4 regions of the Erwinia sp. AnSW2-5 genome follow, and region 3 is predicted to be linked to each of the others. Evidence: riboswitches for the same ligand, from Rfam matches in the RefSeq annotation. Region 3 holds a riboswitch; each other region holds the start of a gene.
The links. A riboswitch is a leader RNA that binds a small molecule or an ion and turns the genes downstream of it on or off. The one in region 3 is predicted to bind thiamine pyrophosphate.
Positions count from the first base shown of each region.

Region 1: linked by a shared signal. The riboswitch ahead of thiB (thiamine ABC transporter substrate binding subunit) and the one ahead of thiM (hydroxyethylthiazole kinase) in region 3 are both predicted to bind thiamine pyrophosphate.
Region 2: linked by a shared signal. The riboswitch ahead of thiC (phosphomethylpyrimidine synthase ThiC) and the one ahead of thiM (hydroxyethylthiazole kinase) in region 3 are both predicted to bind thiamine pyrophosphate.
Region 4: linked by a shared signal. The riboswitch ahead of ACFL9S_RS11575 (TenA family protein) and the one ahead of thiM (hydroxyethylthiazole kinase) in region 3 are both predicted to bind thiamine pyrophosphate.

Region 1 is NZ_JBJGXA010000037.1:23,304-27,893, forward strand. It holds gene thiP (thiamine/thiamine pyrophosphate ABC transporter permease ThiP) at 1-1,482, opposite strand, end outside; gene thiB (thiamine ABC transporter substrate binding subunit) at 1,458-2,444, opposite strand; TPP riboswitch at 2,480-2,608, opposite strand; gene sgrR (HTH-type transcriptional regulator SgrR) at 2,644-4,305, opposite strand; gene ACFL9S_RS21050 (MFS transporter) at 4,550-4,590, shown strand, end outside.
Region 2 is NZ_JBJGXA010000006.1:7,467-12,056, reverse strand. It holds gene thiE (thiamine phosphate synthase) at 1-101, opposite strand, end outside; gene thiC (phosphomethylpyrimidine synthase ThiC) at 98-2,047, opposite strand; TPP riboswitch at 2,138-2,238, opposite strand; gene rsd (sigma D regulator) at 2,364-2,870, opposite strand; gene nudC (NAD(+) diphosphatase) at 2,946-3,719, shown strand; gene ACFL9S_RS06805 (polymer-forming cytoskeletal protein) at 4,115-4,590, shown strand, end outside.
Region 3 is NZ_JBJGXA010000011.1:253,780-258,369, forward strand. It holds gene apbC (iron-sulfur cluster carrier protein ApbC) at 1-205, shown strand, start outside; gene ACFL9S_RS10505 (hypothetical protein) at 270-518, opposite strand; gene ACFL9S_RS10510 (GNAT family N-acetyltransferase) at 718-1,140, opposite strand; gene ACFL9S_RS10515 (AzlD domain-containing protein) at 1,255-1,578, opposite strand; gene ACFL9S_RS10520 (AzlC family ABC transporter permease) at 1,578-2,240, opposite strand; gene ACFL9S_RS10525 (helix-turn-helix domain-containing protein) at 2,344-2,892, shown strand; TPP riboswitch at 2,973-3,074, shown strand; gene thiM (hydroxyethylthiazole kinase) at 3,109-3,900, shown strand; gene thiD (bifunctional hydroxymethylpyrimidine kinase/phosphomethylpyrimidine kinase) at 3,897-4,590, shown strand, end outside.
Region 4 is NZ_JBJGXA010000012.1:79,676-84,265, reverse strand. It holds gene ACFL9S_RS11585 (methyl-accepting chemotaxis protein) at 1-827, shown strand, start outside; gene ACFL9S_RS11580 (LLM class flavin-dependent oxidoreductase) at 898-1,923, opposite strand; TPP riboswitch at 2,126-2,228, shown strand; gene ACFL9S_RS11575 (TenA family protein) at 2,295-2,984, shown strand; gene ACFL9S_RS11570 (ABC transporter ATP-binding protein) at 2,981-3,709, shown strand; gene ACFL9S_RS11565 (ABC transporter permease) at 3,706-4,455, shown strand; gene ACFL9S_RS11560 (ABC transporter substrate-binding protein) at 4,491-4,590, shown strand, end outside.

The DNA.
Region 1 (4,590 bases), on a different contig from region 3:
GTAAAAAGGCAGGGTGCGGAAGTTTTCATTACCGAACAGCGCCACCACGCCAAAATCACCAATCGACAAGACGCAGGCAAAGGCCAGCGCCTGTGCTAACGGGCGTTTCAGCGCGCGCAGCTCAATCAGCCTCAGGCGGTTCCAGCAGCGAATATCCAGCGACAGGCACAGCAGGTTATAACGCCCGGCAATATCGCGCAGCGGATTTTCCAGCACTTTCATCGCATAGGGAACGGCCATCAGCGCATTGGTGGCGATGACAATCCCCTCCGCTGACTCGGGCAGCCCGACGGTCTGATTAAGTAACAGGAAAAAGCCGGTCGCCAGCACAATCCCCGGCATCGCGAGGATCAGCATGCCGCTCATTTCCAGCGTTTGCCCCCACAGTGGGCGCTGCCGCAGACGCAGCTCACGACTGCTCCACAGCAGCATCATTGTCAGCACGACGCTGAGGATCCCCGCCCCCAGCGCAATACGCAGGGAGGTTAACATCGCCTGCCACAGTGCTGACTGACGCAGTACCGTGCTGAACCCCTGATTCAGCCCGTCGGTCACCACGGCCAGCAGCGGTGGCAGGATCAGCAGTAATACGGCGGCGATCAGCAACGAATCCAGCACCAGGGCGCGGCCGCTGTCCTGCGGATTGCGCCAGCCGCCGAGGCTGTCGCTGCCCGCCGGGATCGCTTTACTCAGGCGCTGGCTGAGCATCACCAGGCCCAGACAGCACAGCATCTGTAACAGCGCCAGCAAGGCCGCGCGCCCGGGATCGTAATCGAAACTCAGTGCCTGGAAGATAGCCAGCTCAATGGTGGTTGCCTGCGGACCGCCGCCCAGCGACAGCACAGTGGCAAAGCTGGCAAAGCACAGCATAAAGATTAGCGCGGCGGCGGGCAGGATCTGGCGCCGCAGCCACGGCCATTCAACGATGCGAAAATGCGCCCAGCCACGAAGACCAAGCTGCGCGGCAATCTGCCGCTGTTCGCCGGGGATCTGTTGCAGTGCCTGGAGCAGCAGGCGGGTGGCCAGCGGCAGGTTGAAAAAGACGTGGGCCAGCAGGATGCCTTGCAGGCCATACGGCGAGAATGTGTAGTCGATGCCAAGCAGGGCGCACAGCTGCGCCAGCCAGCCGCTGCGGCCATATACGCTGAGAATGCCAAATACCGCCACCAGTACCGGCAACACCAGCGTCATGGCACACAACCGCAGTAGCGTGCTGCGGCCAGGGAAGCGGCGGCGGTACAGGGCGCGGGCCAGCGGGATCGCCGGGAGCACCGAGAGCAGCGTAGAGAGCAGTGCCTGCCAGAAGGAGAAGCGCAGCACGTGCCACAGATAGCTATCCTGCCAAAGGCCGCGCCAGTCGGTCGCGGGCGCATTCTGCCACAGGGCAAAAAACGCCAGCGAGGCCACGCTGACCAACAGCAGCGCGGCCAGCAAGCCGGGCACTAACCAGCCGGGAATTAGCGGCTGACGGCGCGTTGCCATGCACTGATCCAGCTGCTGCGCTGTGTGGCCACATCCTGTGGGCTGTATTGCAATGAGGTGGTGGGTACGGTCAGGGTAGTGAAGCCCGCAGGCAGCGTGGTGCTGATGGCCGGGTACATCCAGTTGCCGGTGGCGATGGTATCCTGGAACGGTTTAGTCATCACAAACTGCATAAACTGCTGTGCCAGCTTCGGCTGCTTGCTGGCCTTCAGTTGACCGGCGACTTCCACCTGCAAATAGTGGCCTTCGCTAAAGTTGGCGGCGGCGTACTGATCTTTCTTCTCTTCAATCAGATGATAAGCGGGGGAGGTCGTATAGCTGAGCACCATGTCGCTTTCACCCTTGAGGAACAGGCCATACGCCTCGCTCCAGCCTTTGGTGACGGTTACGGTTTTCTTTGCCAGCTTCTGCCAGGCTTCCGGGCTTTTATCGCCAAACACCTGCTGCATCCACAGTAGCAGGCCAAGGCCTGGGGTGCTGGTGCGCGGATCTTCGTAGATCACTTTCAGCGGGCGGTCGCTCTCTACCAGTTCTTTCAGGCTTTTCGGTGGGTTTTGCAGTTTGGTTTTGTCATAAACAAAGGCAAACCAGCCGTAGTCATAAGGGACAAACGTGGTGTTCTTCCAGCCGCCGGGAACGGTACTGTGGGAGGTGTCGGTGTTTGAGGCGGCGAACAGTCCGGTTTTTTCTGCCGCATCCAGCAGGTTGTTATCTAATCCCAGCACCACGTCCGCTTTGCTGTTTTTGCCTTCCATGCGCAGCCGGTTTAGCAACGATACGCCGTCTTCCAGCGCCACGAATTTCAGTTCACAGTTGCACTGGGCTTCAAAAGCTTTCTTGATGGCAGGCCCCGGTCCCCACTCGGCAGAGAAGGAGTCGTAGGTGTAAACCGTCAGGGTCTCTTTGGCTGCGAGGGCAGGCAGGGAAAACAGCACCAGCAGGGGTAAATATTTTTTCAACACTTTGCGTTCCTTGAAGGTATGCGCAAAGGATCTGAGTCAGTGACACTCTCAAATCCCTACGCCGGTATGATCCGGGTCAGGTTCGACGGGTTTTATCTCAGCGAAAACGCGCTGCGCAGGCATAGATCCGGCACTGCAGGGTTTCCGCACCCCGTTGAGAACGGCTCATTCTAGTGGTTTCGTCTTTGTTACGAAAGCGTCATGATTCGGGTGGGGCGAACCAGGCTGATTTAAAGTCGAACCAGCCCAGCGTGTTCATGCGTACCCCGCGCATACTGCGCTGTCCGTGCAGCAGAAGCCAGTGGTGGAACAGCGGGTGCAGGAAGTTGCTCTCAATCAGCTGCTTGCTCCAGTCGGCCAGCGGGAGCTTCTGCTCGCGCCATGCGCGTGCGTCGCTTTCCCAGTCGGTGGGCACGCAGTGGTGCATCAGCGGGATCTCATACAGCAGGGCAAACAGGGAGAACTCCAGCGGCAGGGTAAAGTTAGCGCTGCCCAGCCAGATATCGCTTTCGGCTTCGCCGCGATACCAGCTTTCATAATCGATTTCCTGCGTGATCAACTCAACACCGTGCGCGGCGAGGATTGGCCCGAGCGCGTTGGCGATGCCCTGGTGTTCAATATGATCGCTGTACCAGGTGATGGTCAGCGAGGTCAGCCCGGCAGGTTTCTCGGCAATCGCCATATCGCGGCGATGATGCCAGCGCGGCAGCAGGCCGTAGGCCGGGAACCAGTAGCGCTGATAGGCAATGCCACTGTGGTTCAACAGGGCGATAGGGTTGAAAATGGTGCTGATCCAGCGGCGCAGCTGCTCGTTACGTCCGTGCGCCGAACGCTGGTCAAACATCAGGAAATAGCAGCCCTCTTCCAGGCGACTCTCTTCAGATTTCTCATCGGTGCTTTCGCTTTGCAGTTTGACACCGGAGTAGACCAGTTCGTCGCTGATCTCCGGCAGCACCCAGATATTGACCTCATCGATCAGCGCACGATAGCCAAAGTAGTCATCAAAAGCGGCAATGCGCAGCTGACTGTGTTGGTTGCGTTCCACCTCGTAGGCTCCGGTGCCCACCGGCTGACGCGCAAAGTTACGCATATGCGGCCACTCCTTCGGCAGGATCATGGCACTGACGCTGCCCAGCAGCCAGGGGAGCCAGTTATCCGGCTGGCTGAGATGGATATCCAGCGTCCAGGGTGTGTGGCATTCAATCCGTTCGAGGTGGCTGAACAGCGGTTGCTCTTTTAAGCGCTCAAGCGTGGCAATGACGTCCTCGACCTCCAGCTCACGACCGTGATGAAAGTGGATGGCCGGGCGCAAAAAAAACCGCCAGTGCAGCGGGGAGATCTGTTGCCAGTGGTGGGCAATGTCCGGCTCGATTTCCCCGTTTTCCTCATTTATCCGTGCCAGCCCGTTGAAGATTTGCCGCGCGAGGTGCGTCTCCGAGCGGCGTAGCGGCGTACCGGGCAGCAGATTCAGCAGCGGGCGGTAGTAGAGCACGCGCAGAATGTGTTTCCCCTGGCGGAAACTGCGGCCTAAATGGGAGAGCAGCATCTGACGGACGCGGTTTTTATCTCCCACCAGCTGCACCAGCTGGTCAATGCGGTCCTGTTCCAGTAAGTCCTCTGCCCGCTGCTGCTGTAACGCCAGCCCGGTGTAACGGAAGGTGAGGCGGGAACGTTTACCGCGTCCTGCCTCTGCCTGCCACTCCAGCCAGCCCTGATCCTGCATTGCATTCAGCAGGTTACGCATATGTCGCCGTGAACAGCTGAGCTGTACCGCCAGATCGCTAAGCGTGGTTTCCTGAGGCTGGCCGTCGCAACACTGCCAGAGCCGGATAAATTGCTGCTGTAAACGGGGTGAGGACATAAAAGAGGAACCCTGTGTTAAAAGCTGTCTGTTTTTCCTGCCTTATATTACGGCGATAATGGCAGCAGATGAAAGAGCGGGAGGCATTCTTCGGAATGGCGTTCAATCATTTACAGCGGCGTAAGCCCTGTTTCTGAGTATGGTGCTTTTCACCAGCCAGCGGTAAGCCGCTGGCTTTTTTCGTCGGTTTTCTTTTAAGCTTCGTGTGTATTCTCTCTTATTCCAGCCAGTCGAGGCATCAGTCATGAAATCGCACCAACGCCGCCGTATTCATCCGATCTATCT
Region 2 (4,590 bases), on a different contig from region 3:
CGTACGCCCGCATCAAGCAGGCGTTCAATCCACTCCACCGTATCGACCACCGGATAAAGACCCAATCTGGCTTCGGTTGGGGGGAACGCTCCACGACTCATACTTTTTCCTCTGATTTCAGGGTATCGGCGCGATGATACAGCTCACCGCCACGGTGACGAAACTCGTCAGACATTTGTGCCATACCGATTTCAATCGGCCGGGCTTCGGCTTCCTGACGTGCGGCGTATTCCCGAACTTCCTGGGTAATCTTCATTGAACAGAATTTTGGTCCACACATCGAGCAGAAGTGTGCCACTTTACCGGATTCCTGCGGCAGGGTTTCATCGTGATAAGCCCGGGCAGTGTGCGGATCGAGGGCGAGATTAAACTGATCTTCCCAGCGGAATTCGAAACGTGCTTTCGACATGGCGTTATCACGAATCTGCGCTCCGGGATGGCCTTTCGCCAGGTCGGCGGCATGGGCGGCGATTTTATAGGTAATCAGCCCCTGTTTGACATCCTCTTTGTTCGGCAGGCCGAGGTGCTCTTTGGGCGTCACGTAACACAACATCGCGCAGCCAAACCAGCCGATCATGGCGGCACCAATACCGGAAGTAAAATGGTCATAACCCGGGGCAATATCTGTCGTCAGTGGTCCCAGCGTATAAAACGGAGCTTCGTGACAGTGCTCAAGCTGTTCCGTCATATTGACGCGAATCATCTGCATTGGCACATGCCCAGGGCCTTCAATCATCACCTGGACGTCATATTCCCAGGCGATTTTGGTCAGTTCACCCAGCGTGCGCAGTTCTGCGAACTGCGCTTCATCGTTGGCATCCTGAATGGAACCCGGGCGCAGGCCATCGCCCAGCGACAGCGACACATCGTAGGCGGCGCAGATCTCACAGATATCGCGGAAATGCTGATAGAGGAAACTCTCTTTATGGTGAGACAGGCACCATTTCGCCATGATTGACCCGCCGCGCGAAACGATGCCGGTCAGGCGTTTGGCCGTCATCGGCACGTAGCGCAGCAGCACACCGGCATGAATAGTAAAGTAATCAACGCCCTGTTCAGCCTGTTCCAGCAGTGTGTCGCGGAAAATTTCCCAGTTAAGATTTTCTGCCACACCGTTCACTTTTTCCAGTGCCTGGTAGATAGGCACTGTACCAATCGGCACCGGACTGTTGCGCAGGATCCACTCGCGGGTTTCGTGAATATAACGCCCGGTGGAAAGATCCATCACCGTATCGGCTCCCCAGCGCGCTGACCACACCAGTTTTTCCACCTCTTCTTCGATGGAGGAGCTGACCGCTGAATTGCCGATATTGGCGTTAATTTTCACCAGGAAGTTACGACCGATAATCATCGGCTCCGATTCCGGGTGATTAATATTGGCCGGGATAATGGCGCGGCCTGCGGCCACTTCCTGGCGAACGAACTCGGCAGTGATATTGTCAGGCAGATGTGCGCCAAAGCTATGACCCGGATGCTGTTGCAGTAACACGTCACCGCGAATTCGCTCCCGCCCCATATTTTCGCGCAGGGCAATGTATTCCATTTCCGGGGTAATCACTCCCAGCCTGGCATAGTGCATCTGAGTGACACAGCGGCCTTCCAGCGCCCGACGTGGGCGTGGCACATTGTCAAAACGCAGATGATCCAATCCTTCATCCGCCAGGCGCAGCTGGGTGTAGGCAGAGCTGAGATCGGTAATCTGTTCGGTATCACCACGTTGGATGATCCAGTTGCTGCGCAGCGGGTTCAGCCCTTTGTGAACATCAATCGTCGCCGCCGGATCGCCGTAAGGGCCGGCGGTATCGTAGACGGGTATCGGCTCATTCGCTTCCAGCAGTGGCTCGTCTTGGCTGCCGCCTACCGTAGTGGGGCTGAGTTGGATTTCACGCATGGGTACGCGGATATCCGGCTGCGAGCCGGTCAGGTAAATGCGTTTTGAATTGGGAAAGGCGGTGCCCTGCAGGGAGTCGATAAACTGCTGTGCTTCTGCACGCTGTTCGCGACGAGTAGTTTTTTTTCCAACGAAAGGTTTTTCAACGGTAGACATAGCAAGTTCCTGATAATAAAACGGAAGTTTGCTTGCCTGGAGGCGGGAGTAATGAGAACGATGTGAAAAAACACGGTATCACACCGTAATAGCTGATTTACTCTTGTTCCCTTCGCAGGTACTAACCTGATCAGGTTCCGCGGATCCCGAATTAACGGTCTCAGCCCTTGTGGGCACTCCGACAAGATGGCGATTGGCTGACTGGCAACAAGGCCAGTATTTCAATCCTGTAAAGGGCAAGGTACGCCTCGTCCTAACCCCTCAAGCATAAAGGGGCTTTTTGGAAACTACAAGAAGTTCACATTCTGATAACGGATCAGGCAGGACGAGCAAGCGAACACGCGTTAGCAGTGCTCTGATTATCATGGTTTTTTTCTAAAGCCAGCTTGATGAATTTATCCTCCAACGTAAATCGAGCCTCCAGTGCTTCACCGACCTGTGATAATACCCGCTGAAATTCCACACAGTTATTATCATCAATGGCTGTTTCCAGATGCGAATCATAAATCTGCATTATCTGATCGGTATTGGCTTTTAAAGAGGGGTAGATTAACGAGGCCTTCGCCAGTTGATCTGTGCCTTCCAGCTCCTTGATAAAGCGTTCGTAGACGGTGAAATGGCCAGTGGAAAGGTAGTCCACCAGATGCTGGCAGAACGTATCCAGCGCGTTTTCATCGAGCGTCGTCAGCGTTTCCTTGTTAGGCTTAATGCCAGCCATTTGGTAATAGGTAACCAGCAACTGCTTGCGTGAGCGCAGGCAGAAGTCTACCAGCTCACTGCATCCGCCGACGCGCGCGGTGAGGACTTCTAACTGGTTAAGCATGTTCAACTCCGTGAATGTTATATTTTAACGTCTGACCTCAATCCAGTCTTTAAGCTGAGGATGATGAGAAAAATGATGGAACAGGAAATTTTAAGCGTAGACGCTGGCTGGTGGGTTGTCAGCCAGGAACATAAAATTTGGTTACCAAAAGGTGAGCTGCCGCATGGTGATGCAGGCTCATTGGGTCTGACAGGGCGATCAGGGGCGCCGATTGGGGAGTGGCAGGGCGAAAAGGTGTGGCTGATCCGCGGTACGTTTCCCCAGGAAATGGGATCGTTACGCCAGCTGCTCGATCAAGAGACGGGCCTGTTCCAGCTTGCCGGGCGTGGTATTCAGTTATCAGAATTCTATCGTTCACACCGCTGGTGTGGCTACTGTGGCCATGAAATGCACCACAGCAAAACAGAGTGGGCATGTCTGTGCGGGCATTGTCGGCAGCGTTACTATCCGCAAATTGCACCTTGCATCATCGTTGCGATCCGCCGGGGCGAAGAGATCCTGCTGGCACAGCATACGCGGCATCGTAACGGGATTTTCACGGTATTGGCTGGCTTTGTCGAGGTGGGGGAAACCCTTGAGCAAACGGTGGCACGTGAGGTGATGGAAGAAAGCAGCATTAGTGTGAAAAATTTGCGCTATGTCTCTTCTCAGCCGTGGCCATTCCCCCAGTCACTGATGATGGCGTTTATGGCCGACTATGCGGGTGGCGAGATCAACATTGACCCTAAAGAACTGCTGTCCGCTGGTTGGTATCGTTATGATGCGTTGCCACAGTTACCGCCGGCAGGAACGGTGGCGCGTCGGCTAATTGAAGACACCGTTGCGATATGTCGCGCAGAAGCTGAATAATACATTTTTGGATATTTTTTTCTAATAAGTGTTTTTTAGCGATATATTCTCCTGGTTCATTGCGCTGTGAATCAGGAGTGCTATAAATTCCTATGAATATTACAAACAATATAAATAAACACGACTTTATATCTTCGTGGGATTAAAATACCATGGCGTGCAATAAACGAGGCCGCTTATCAGATTGAAAGTGGTTCGATTAAAATTATTAAAAAAGAGTGATATTTTCACCCGTTCATCTTACGGGTGTTCTTTTCTGTTGGCGTTTATTTAATTTGGTGCTGCTTTCCAGAAATGGTTTCTGGATAAAGGTGACTCGATCACGTCTTCAGCTTAATGATGACGTCAGCGTTTGAGTCTTCTGCATGATGTTCCGTACGTTGTGAGTGAATACAATGTCTGAGACGAAAAAACACTGTTATCTGTGGGGGATCTGGTTTTGCTGGGGCATGAGTATACTTGCCTTTGTACTATCAATCAGAACGACTTTATTCATCTCTCTGGGTGTTATGGCATGCCTGATTATGCTGCTAGCCATCCCCTTTCTATACAAAACAAGGACGGTTAAAAAAATGTTTAATTTCAATCGCAATGCAGAGCCTAAATCCAGTGATAAATTATCCTCACCGGTCAAGCTGGAACAAAATGTTCCGCCACTTCCCCCTTCGTATGATGACACTAATACGAAAGAAACACTCATCTCTATTGGTACAGTATTACGGGGTGAAATAACCAATGAAAACAATATTTCAATCAATGGCGTTGTCGAAGGCGATCTGACCAGCCAGAAAATAGCGCAGATTGGTAAGGAAGGTCAGGTCATAGGGACAGTAAGGTCCGTTAAGCTGGTGGTCAATGGCCTGCTGAAAGG
Region 3 (4,590 bases):
GGAACAGTATCACACGCGTCTGCTGAGCCAGCTTCCGCTGCATATCAGCCTGCGCGAAGACCTGGATAATGGTGAACCCACCGTTGTGCGTCGTCCTGACAGCGAGTTCACGGCATTGTACCGCCAGCTGGCCACACAGGTTGCGGCGCAACTTTACTGGCAGGGTGAGGTTATCCCGGAAGATATTGCTTTCCGCGCGTTATAACCCCGCTTAATACGCCATTCTGCGTAGGGACCGACCTTTTTTCCGGTCGGTCCGTCTTGAACCGCTACACCAGCCTGACGTGCCGCTGCTGAAATCCATCCACCATCGAATAATCAAAATCAATTTTCCCGCCGTCGAAAAGCTGAGTAATCAACGTGAAATCATTGTCCGGTGTGACATTGCAACGATGGTTAAGCAGGGTGTCCTGAATGGTAAACGAACGGTCACCGCGCGCGATACGCATCAGATATTGCAGCATATCGTATGCACGTACACTTACGCCTGCCTGCTCATGAGGGGGTCTGCTTGTCATCTGCTACGGCCATTTTCAGTGCTAAAACACCATTATAATCCGTTGTGTTTAATCGACGGCAAGCCGATTGTGTATTTTAGTGAAATCAGACGCAGCAACGTACAGCCCATAATCGCCAGCCAGGCGCTGTAAACCTGTGGGATCAGCCCGGCTGAACCGGTCAGCTCAATCGCGGCGCCGACGAGTGCGGTATTTGCCGTTACAGCACGTAGTGCATCAGCAGATATTCGCCCTGGTCGCTTTCGCCTTCGGCCACCACACGCCAGCCGTGCTTTTTATAAAACAGCTGCGCCTGCAGGTTTTCCGCCAGACATTTGAGTGCGCCGGTGGAGGTAAAGCTGTTTTGCACCGCCTGCAATAATGCACTGCCTGCGCCGCTGCCCTGCCAGTCCGGGTCGATAAACAGGCTGTGCAGGAAATTATCGTTATCCAGGACAGCGGCAAATCCGATGCGGTGGCCGTCTTCTTCCGCCACCAGCACGCGCTCGCCCCGCGTCACCCGGTCGAAATCCTCTAACTGCCATTGACTGTCATCCAGCCAGGTCCAGTTGGCTTTGCGCGAGGCAAGAAACAGCGTGCGTAAGAATGGTCGATCCGCTTCGGTAAAAAGACGGATATTCATGGGGGAAACTTTTTTCATGGGGAAACGCCTGCAACATAAACGCCGGGTGGCAACGGCGCCGAGTTTATCGCAAACACGTCATCTTTGATGAATAAAATAACGTACAGTTATGCGTCAGGGGATCCCGGCTAAGCGCAACAGGGCGGTCACCAGTGCCGCAGCGAGGATCACCAGGATCAGCGGGGTTTGACGCCAGGCGAGCAGTAGCGCCACAGCCACACCGGCCACCCGTGCGATGCCCGCAAACTGGACACCTTCGTAAAAGGTGTTTCCCAGCGCCACCGCAAACAGCAGCGTGGTGGCCGCATCGGACAAGAGCTTGCGCGCATTTTCAGACAGCGCCATACGGTTACCCAGCGTGGCCCCGGCAAATCGCATCAGCCAGGTGCCTGCGGCCAGCATCACAATACCGCCGATAATCAGTGTGGTGTCTGGCATTATTTCCTCCTCGCCAGCAGGCCTGCCAGGGAGAACAGCACGGGTAACCCAACAGGTGTAAAGGGAACCGTCAGCAGCGACAGCGCGGCACCGCAGGAGGCGCGCGTCAATGTGATGCGCGATTTCAGTGCCGGAAGCACCAGCGTCAGGATGATGGCGGGAAACACCGCATCAAGCCCGATGGCCTGCGTATTGGGCAGAAACTTCCCCATCACGCTGCCCAGCAGCGCCCCCATCGGCCAGACAAAGGCCACGCCGAGGCCACACAGCCAGAAGGCGGCTTTGCGCTGCTGCGCGCTGGATTGTGACAGACCAAACACCACACTTTCGTCATTCATAATATGGCACCCGAGCAGCGAAGACAGGCGCGAGCCGACCAGATCGCGCACCGCAATGCCAAAAGGAAAGTGCCGCGCGTTAACCAGCAGCCCGGCCACGGCAGCCGCCAGTGGATTTCCGCCGCCAGCGATGATGGCAATAAACATAAACTCGGAAGCCCCCGCCAGCACAAACAGGCTGGAGAACAGCGGCACCCACAGCGGGAAGCCATAGGCGGTTGCCAGAGAGCCATAAGAGATGCCGACCACGCCAACCGCCAGGCAGATCAGATAAATGGCTTTGCGCGTATCCGCACTGAGCGATGGAAAATGACGGGCAATCATAAGCGTTTTACCATGGCGAACAAAATTGCCATTATAATGAACGCAGAGTAAACTTGGGTCAACACGAACGTTTCGTTCGTTTTAACGAACGACCAGGTGAGAGATGACACAGCCCATTGCGATAATTGCACACAGTTTGATTCGGGAACGCACGCTGGCCGGGCTTTCGCTGGCTGAAGTCGCCAGACGAGCAAATATCGCCAAATCAACGCTTTCGCAGCTGGAAGCGGGCAACGGCAACCCCAGCCTGGAAACGTTATGGGCGCTGTGCGTGGCCTTAAATATTCCGTTTGCGAAATTGCTCGAACCGGCAGGTAATCAGACCCAGGTGATACGGCGCGGGGAAGGGATGAAGGTCTCAGCCGGAGAAGCGGACTATCAGGCGATCCTGCTGGCCAGCTGCCCGCCGGGCGCACGCCGTGATATCTATCTGTTAATGGCCGAGCCGGGTACTGAGCGCCTGTCGCAGCCGCATCTTGCTGGATCTGTGGAGCATATTATTGTCACCCAGGGGCGGGCGCTGGTGGGACCGAAAGAGTCCCCTGAAACGCTGGAACCTGGCGATTACATCTGTTATCCCGCCGATCGCGAACATATCTTCAAAGCGCTGGAGCCGGATACCCTGGCGCTGTTAGTGTCGGAGCAGGGCTAGGGTGGGCAAATGAGTTTACAACCCCGCTGCTGCTCCCTTATTCTGTCGCTCTCTCAGTGCATAACTGAGAACAAAAAACGATTAATGACTCGGGGTGCCCTTCCTTAACCGGAACCGGCTGAGACAAACCCGCATAACCTGAACTGGATAATGCCAGCGTAGGGAAGTCAGATGCCCGACCGGCATCGCCTTCTTGATCGCCGGTTGGGAGCAAACATGATCCAACCTGAACACCTGAGCCACGCTGATGTTGCCCATTCCCTGACGCTGTTTCAACAGCAATCCCCCCTGATCCACTGTATGACCAACGACGTGGTACAGACCTTTACCGCCAACGTGCTGCTGGCGCTGGGGGCTTCCCCGGCGATGGTGATCGATGCAGACGAAGCCGTGCAGTTCAGTGCCATTGCCGATGCGCTGCTGGTGAACGTCGGTACGCTGACCCGCAGCCGCAGTGAGGCGATGCTGGCCGCCGTTCAGTCGGCTAATGCCGCCGGACGGGGCTGGACATTAGATCCGGTGGCGGTTGGTGCTCTGGATTTCCGTACCACCTTCTGTCATCAACTCCTGCTACTGAAACCTGCTGCGATACGCGGCAATGCGTCGGAAATTATGGCACTGGCAAAACAGGCGGTCAGCGGGCGCGGCGTTGACAGCCAGCATGCGTCAACGGCGGCATTGCAGGCAGCCGAAGTACTGGCGGCTGAAACGGGCGCGGTGGTGGCCGTGACCGGAGACGTGGATTTTGTCACCGATGGCGTGCGCACGCTCAGCGTCAGCGGCGGGTCCCCGCTGATGACCCGCGTGGTCGGCACCGGTTGTGCGTTGTCCGCGGTGGTGGCCGGGTTTGCCGCGCTGCCGGGTGACCGCCTGGTGCATGTCGCCAGCGCTTGCCGCGTGGTGGCGCTGGCGGGAGAGCGCGCAGCCGCCGCAGCGCAGGGACCGGGTAGCTTTATCCCCGCGTTCCTCGATGCACTGTATCAACTGAACCCGGAGGCGCGGGTATGAAACGGGTTAACGCCATGACCATTGCCGGGACGGACCCGAGCGGTGGCGCCGGGATCCAGGCCGACCTGAAAGCCTTCTCTGCGCTGGGGGCTTATGGCACCAGCGTGATCACCGCGCTGGTGGCACAGAATACCACGGGCGTGCAGTCGGTCTATCGCATTGAACCGGCGTTCGTTGCTGCGCAGCTGGATTCCGTGCTGTCGGATGTGCGCATCGATACCATCAAAATTGGCATGCTCGCCGAGAGCGCCATCGTTGAGGTGGTGGCTGAACGGCTGAAACACACCCTGGTGCCCTGGGTGGTGCTGGATACGGTGATGCTGGCAAAAAGCGGCGATCCGCTGCTCTCCGCTGAGGCGGTCGCCACCCTGCGCGAATGTCTGTTACCGCAGGTCTCCCTGATTACGCCTAATCTGCCGGAAGCTGCCGCGCTGCTGGGCTGCGATCCGGCGCGCGATGAGGTTGAGATGCGTGAACAGGGCAGGGCGCTGCTGGCGCTGGGTTGCCAGGCGGTACTGATGAAGGGCGGGCATCTCAGCGAATCGGAAAGCCCGGACTGGCTATTTACCCGCCAGCGGGAGCAGCGGTTTACTGCGCCTCGTATTCATACGCGCAATACGCACGGTACGGGCTGTTCGCTATCGGCGGCGCTGGCGGCACTGCGTCCGCGACATGACGACTGGGTCTCCA
Region 4 (4,590 bases), on a different contig from region 3:
CTTCCTCACAGATTGCGGCAGGTAATACGGATTTAGCCTCCAGAACGGAGCAACAGTCCGCTGCCGTAGTAGAAACCGCCGCCAGCATGGAAGAACTAACCTCAACGGTGCATCTCAACGCAGAGAATACTTTGCAGGCCAGCAAAATTGCTGCCAGCGCCAGCAATCATGCCAGTAAAGGAGGGCAGATCGTCAGTGAGGTTATCAGCACCATGAATGGTATTGCCGCCAGCTCACAGGAAATTACTGAAATTATCAGTGTGATTAACGGCATTGCTTTCCAGACCAATATCCTGGCGTTGAATGCCGCCGTCGAAGCCGCCAGAGCCGGTGAGCAGGGACGAGGTTTTGCCGTGGTGGCCGGTGAAGTCAGAACGCTGGCGCAGCGCAGTGCGGATGCGGCAAAACAGATAGCATCACTGATCAACGAGTCCGTCACGCGTATCAGCATTGGCACTGATTTGGTCAGCAAAGCGGGTGAAAGCATGGAAGATATCGTCACTTCCGTCAGTCATGTCAGCCAGATTATGGATGAGATTTCTACCGCCTCGAACGAACAACGTCAGGGCATAGAACAGATCAGCGTCGCGATAACAGAGATGGACTCAACCACCCAAAAGAACACCTCTCTGGTTCAGGAATCCTCCGCCGCAGCCCTTTCTCTTGAGCGGCAGGCGCAGAAGCTGAGTGAAATGGTTGCCATCTTTAAGATCAACGCCAGCGCGGTGCATAATGGGCAGGTCGTTGTCGAAACGGAAAGTGAAAGGCACCTCCTCACTCCGGCCAAAAAAACTAAAGCCGCTGAGGAAGAGTGGATAGCGTTTTAACGCTGACTGGCAGAGAGCATAAACAAGGCTCACCCGGATAATGGGTGAGCCTTTTCATTTCATTGCCCGACTATTCGCGCCAGCCCAGGCCCGGTGCTACATGCTTGAGGATCGCCTCAATAGTGTGCGCACAGTAATCCACGCCCAACTGGTTCGGCACGGTTAACACTAGCGTGTCGGCTTCAGCAATCGCTTCATCCTGCGCCAGTTGCTTGATCAGCTGGTCCGGCTCGGCGGCATAGCTGCGGCCAAAGATGGCGCGGGTTTTCTCATCGAGGTAACCCACTTTGTCCCCTTCTTTGCCGCTGTTGCCAAAGTAAGCACGGTCCATATCATTCACCAGCGCAAAAATACTGCGGCTCACCGAAACGCGCGGGGTGCGCGTATGCCCGGCGGCTTTCCAGGCTTCGCGGTAGGCGCGGATCTGAGCCGCCTGCTGGATATGGAAGGGTTCACCGGTTTCATCATCTTTCAGGGTTGAACTTTGCAGGTTCATACCCAGCTTCGCTGCCCAGACGGCGGTGGCATTGGAACCCGCTCCCCACCAGATGCGGTCGCGCAGCCCTTCAGAGAACGGCTCCACGCGCAGCATGCCCGGCGGGTTCGGGAACATCGGCTGCGGGTTCGGTTTGGCAAACCCTTCGCCACGCAGCATATCCAGCAGCACTTCGGTGTGGCGGCGCGCCATATCAGACTCGTTCTCACCTTCCGCTGGCTGGTAGCCAAAATAGCGCCAGCCGTCGATCACCTGCTCAGGGGAACCCCGGCTGATCCCCAGCTGTAAACGCCCACCGGAGATCAGATCCGCAGAACCGGCATCTTCCGCCATATACATCGGGTTCTCGTAGCGCATATCGATCACCCCGGTGCCGATCTCAATACGGCTGGTTTTTGCCCCGACGGCGGCCAGCAGCGGGAACGGTGAGCTTAACTGGCGGGCAAAGTGGTGCACGCGGAAATAGGCACCGTCTGCGCCGAGTTCTTCAGCGGCAACCGCCAGATCAATCGACTGCAACAGCGCATCGGCAGCCGAACGGGTACCGGACTGCGGCGACGGCGTCCAGTGGCCGAAAGAGAGAAATCCAATACTTTTCATGGGGTTTTCCTGTGGGGTGAAACAAATGACGATTGATTAGCAGTATATACCCAAAATAATTCGAGGTGCAGGAAGGCGGCAAGTCCGCAAGTCCCCAGGAGCATAGATGACTATGTGACTGGGGTGAGCGGGTGCAGCCAACGCATCTGCGGCTCGAAGTATGGCGGGTGGATTGTAATGAAAAATGAAATCCCGTATAAAAGAGCCCTCCGAGGGGTGTCCTGTAACGGGCTGAGATGGTGAAAACCGAACCCTTTGAACCTGATCTGGGTCATGCCAGCGAAGGGACGGGTTGGCAGTGACTTCTGCCCTGTTCACACCTCCGCGTGCCCGGATCTCCACTTAAGTGAGGGGATTCAGTGTCTAAAACCATTCAGTCAGTTGATTTCAGCCAGGGTCTGTACGGCCGTTTACGCCAGCAGGCGGGGAACGACTGGCAGGACTATGTTGCGCACCCGTTTATTCAACAACTCTCACGCGGCACATTGCCCGAAAACGCCTTTCGTCGTTATCTGACGCAGGACTATCTGTTCCTGATCCACTTTGCCCGCGCTTATGCGCTGTTGGTAAGCAAGCTGCGCACGCTGCCGGAAATGCGTGCCGCGACCGCCTCGCTGAATGCCATCGTGGCAGAGCTGCCGCTGCATGTCGGTTACTGCGAAAACTGGGGGCTGAGCGAAGCGCAGATGATGCAGGAGCCGGAGGCGGCGGAGACCATGAATTACACCCGTTACGTGCTGGATATCGGTCACTCGGGCGATGCGCTGGATCTGCTGGTGGCGCTGCTGCCGTGCGTGGCGGGTTACGCGGAGATTGGCCTGCGCCTGCTCAATGCCCCTGACACGGTGCTGGAAGGCAGCCCTTACGCGTCGTGGATCCGCAACTACGGCGATCCTGATTATCTGAACGGCGTTCGCGCTGCCCTCAGTTTACTGGAAACCGTCGGTCAGCAGCGCGGTGCCGAAAGCCGCTTCAGCGAACTGTCGGCGATCTTCACCACTGCCACGCGCCTGGAGTCGGCGTTCTGGCAGATGGGGCTGAATGCGGTACAAAGCGCATGAACCCTCCCGGCATTGAGGTGCGCGATCTGACGCTGTGCTTCGGCCCGCGCCAGATTTTCGACCGCCTCAGTTTTGATATCCCGGCCGGGCGCTTTGTTGCCCTGCTGGGGACCAGCGGCAGCGGCAAGACCAGCCTGCTGAAGATTATCGCCGGGCTGGCAGCACCAACGTCCGGCAGCGTCTGCGGCAGCGATGGTCTGCCACTGCCTGGGCGCATCGCCTATATGGGGCAGAAAGACCTGCTCTATCCGTGGCTGTCGATCAGCGACAACATCACGCTGGGGGCGCGTCTGCGCGGGGAGAAGGTGGATGCCGCCTGGGCCGATTATCTGCTGGAACGCGTCGGGCTGCACGGGCACGGCAACGATCGCCCTGCGGCGCTCTCCGGCGGTATGCGCCAGCGTGCAGCCATTGCCCGCACGCTGTATGAAAGACGCCCCATTGTCCTGATGGATGAGCCGTTCTCCGCGCTGGATACGCTGACGCGGGCAAAAATACAGACGCTGGCCGCCGAACTGCTGGCCGATCACACCGTGTTGCTGATCACCCATGACCCGATGGAAGCCTGCCGTCTGAGTCATCACCTGCTGGTGCTGTCGGGTTATCCTGCCGGGATCGATGACAGTCATACGATTGGTGGCCAGCCGCCCCGCGCCCCGGACGATGCCGACCTGCTGAAAAGCCAGGCCGACCTGTTGCAGCAGCTGCTGAGGGCCGCAGGATGAACGGAAAAATAGCCACCAGCCTGCGCGGCGTAATCATTTTTCTCGGGCTGCTGCTGCTGTGGTGGCTGGCGACCCTGAGCAATATTCCCGCTTTTCTGCTGCCGTCACCTGCCGCCGTCGCCCGCGCGCTGTGGGATGGCCGCGACTTCCTCGCATATCACAGCCTGATTACCGCCTCGGAAGTGTTAATCGGGCTGGTGCTGGGCGTATTGCTGGGGTCGCTGCTGGCCATCGCGATGATCTTCTCCCCCCGCCTGCAACGCTGGCTGATGCCGCTGGTGCTGACCAGCCAGGCCATTCCGGTGTTTGCCCTCGCGCCGCTGCTGGTGCTGTGGTTTGGCTTTGGCATCAGCGCCAAAGTGGCAATGGCCGTATTGGTGATTTTCTTCCCGGTCACCTCCGCCTTCTTTGACGGGCTGCGGCGGGTGAATCAGGACTATCTGGACCTTGCCCGCACGATGGGCGCTTCACGCTGGGCGCAGCTGCGCCATATCCGCTTGATGGCGGCGCTGCCCGCTTTTGGCTCCGGCCTGCGTATGGCGGCTGCCGTGGCACCGATTGGCGCGATTATCGGCGAATGGGTGGGATCGGCCGAAGGGCTGGGTTACGTGATGCTGAATGCCAATGCGCGTATGCAAACCGATCAGTGTTTTGCCGCGTTGTTTATCCTGGTGCTGATGACCGTCTTACTCTGGGTGGCGGTCGACGCCCTGCTCCATCGCCTGATCAACTGGGCACCCGAATAATGCTTAATCACGTAAAAAATAAGAAGGAATACAGCATGATGAAGAAAACCTGGGCCGCGCTGCTGTTCAGCGGCGCCTGCTCCACCAGCGCCATCGCCAACGAGCCACTGACGCTGGTGCTCGACTGGTATATCA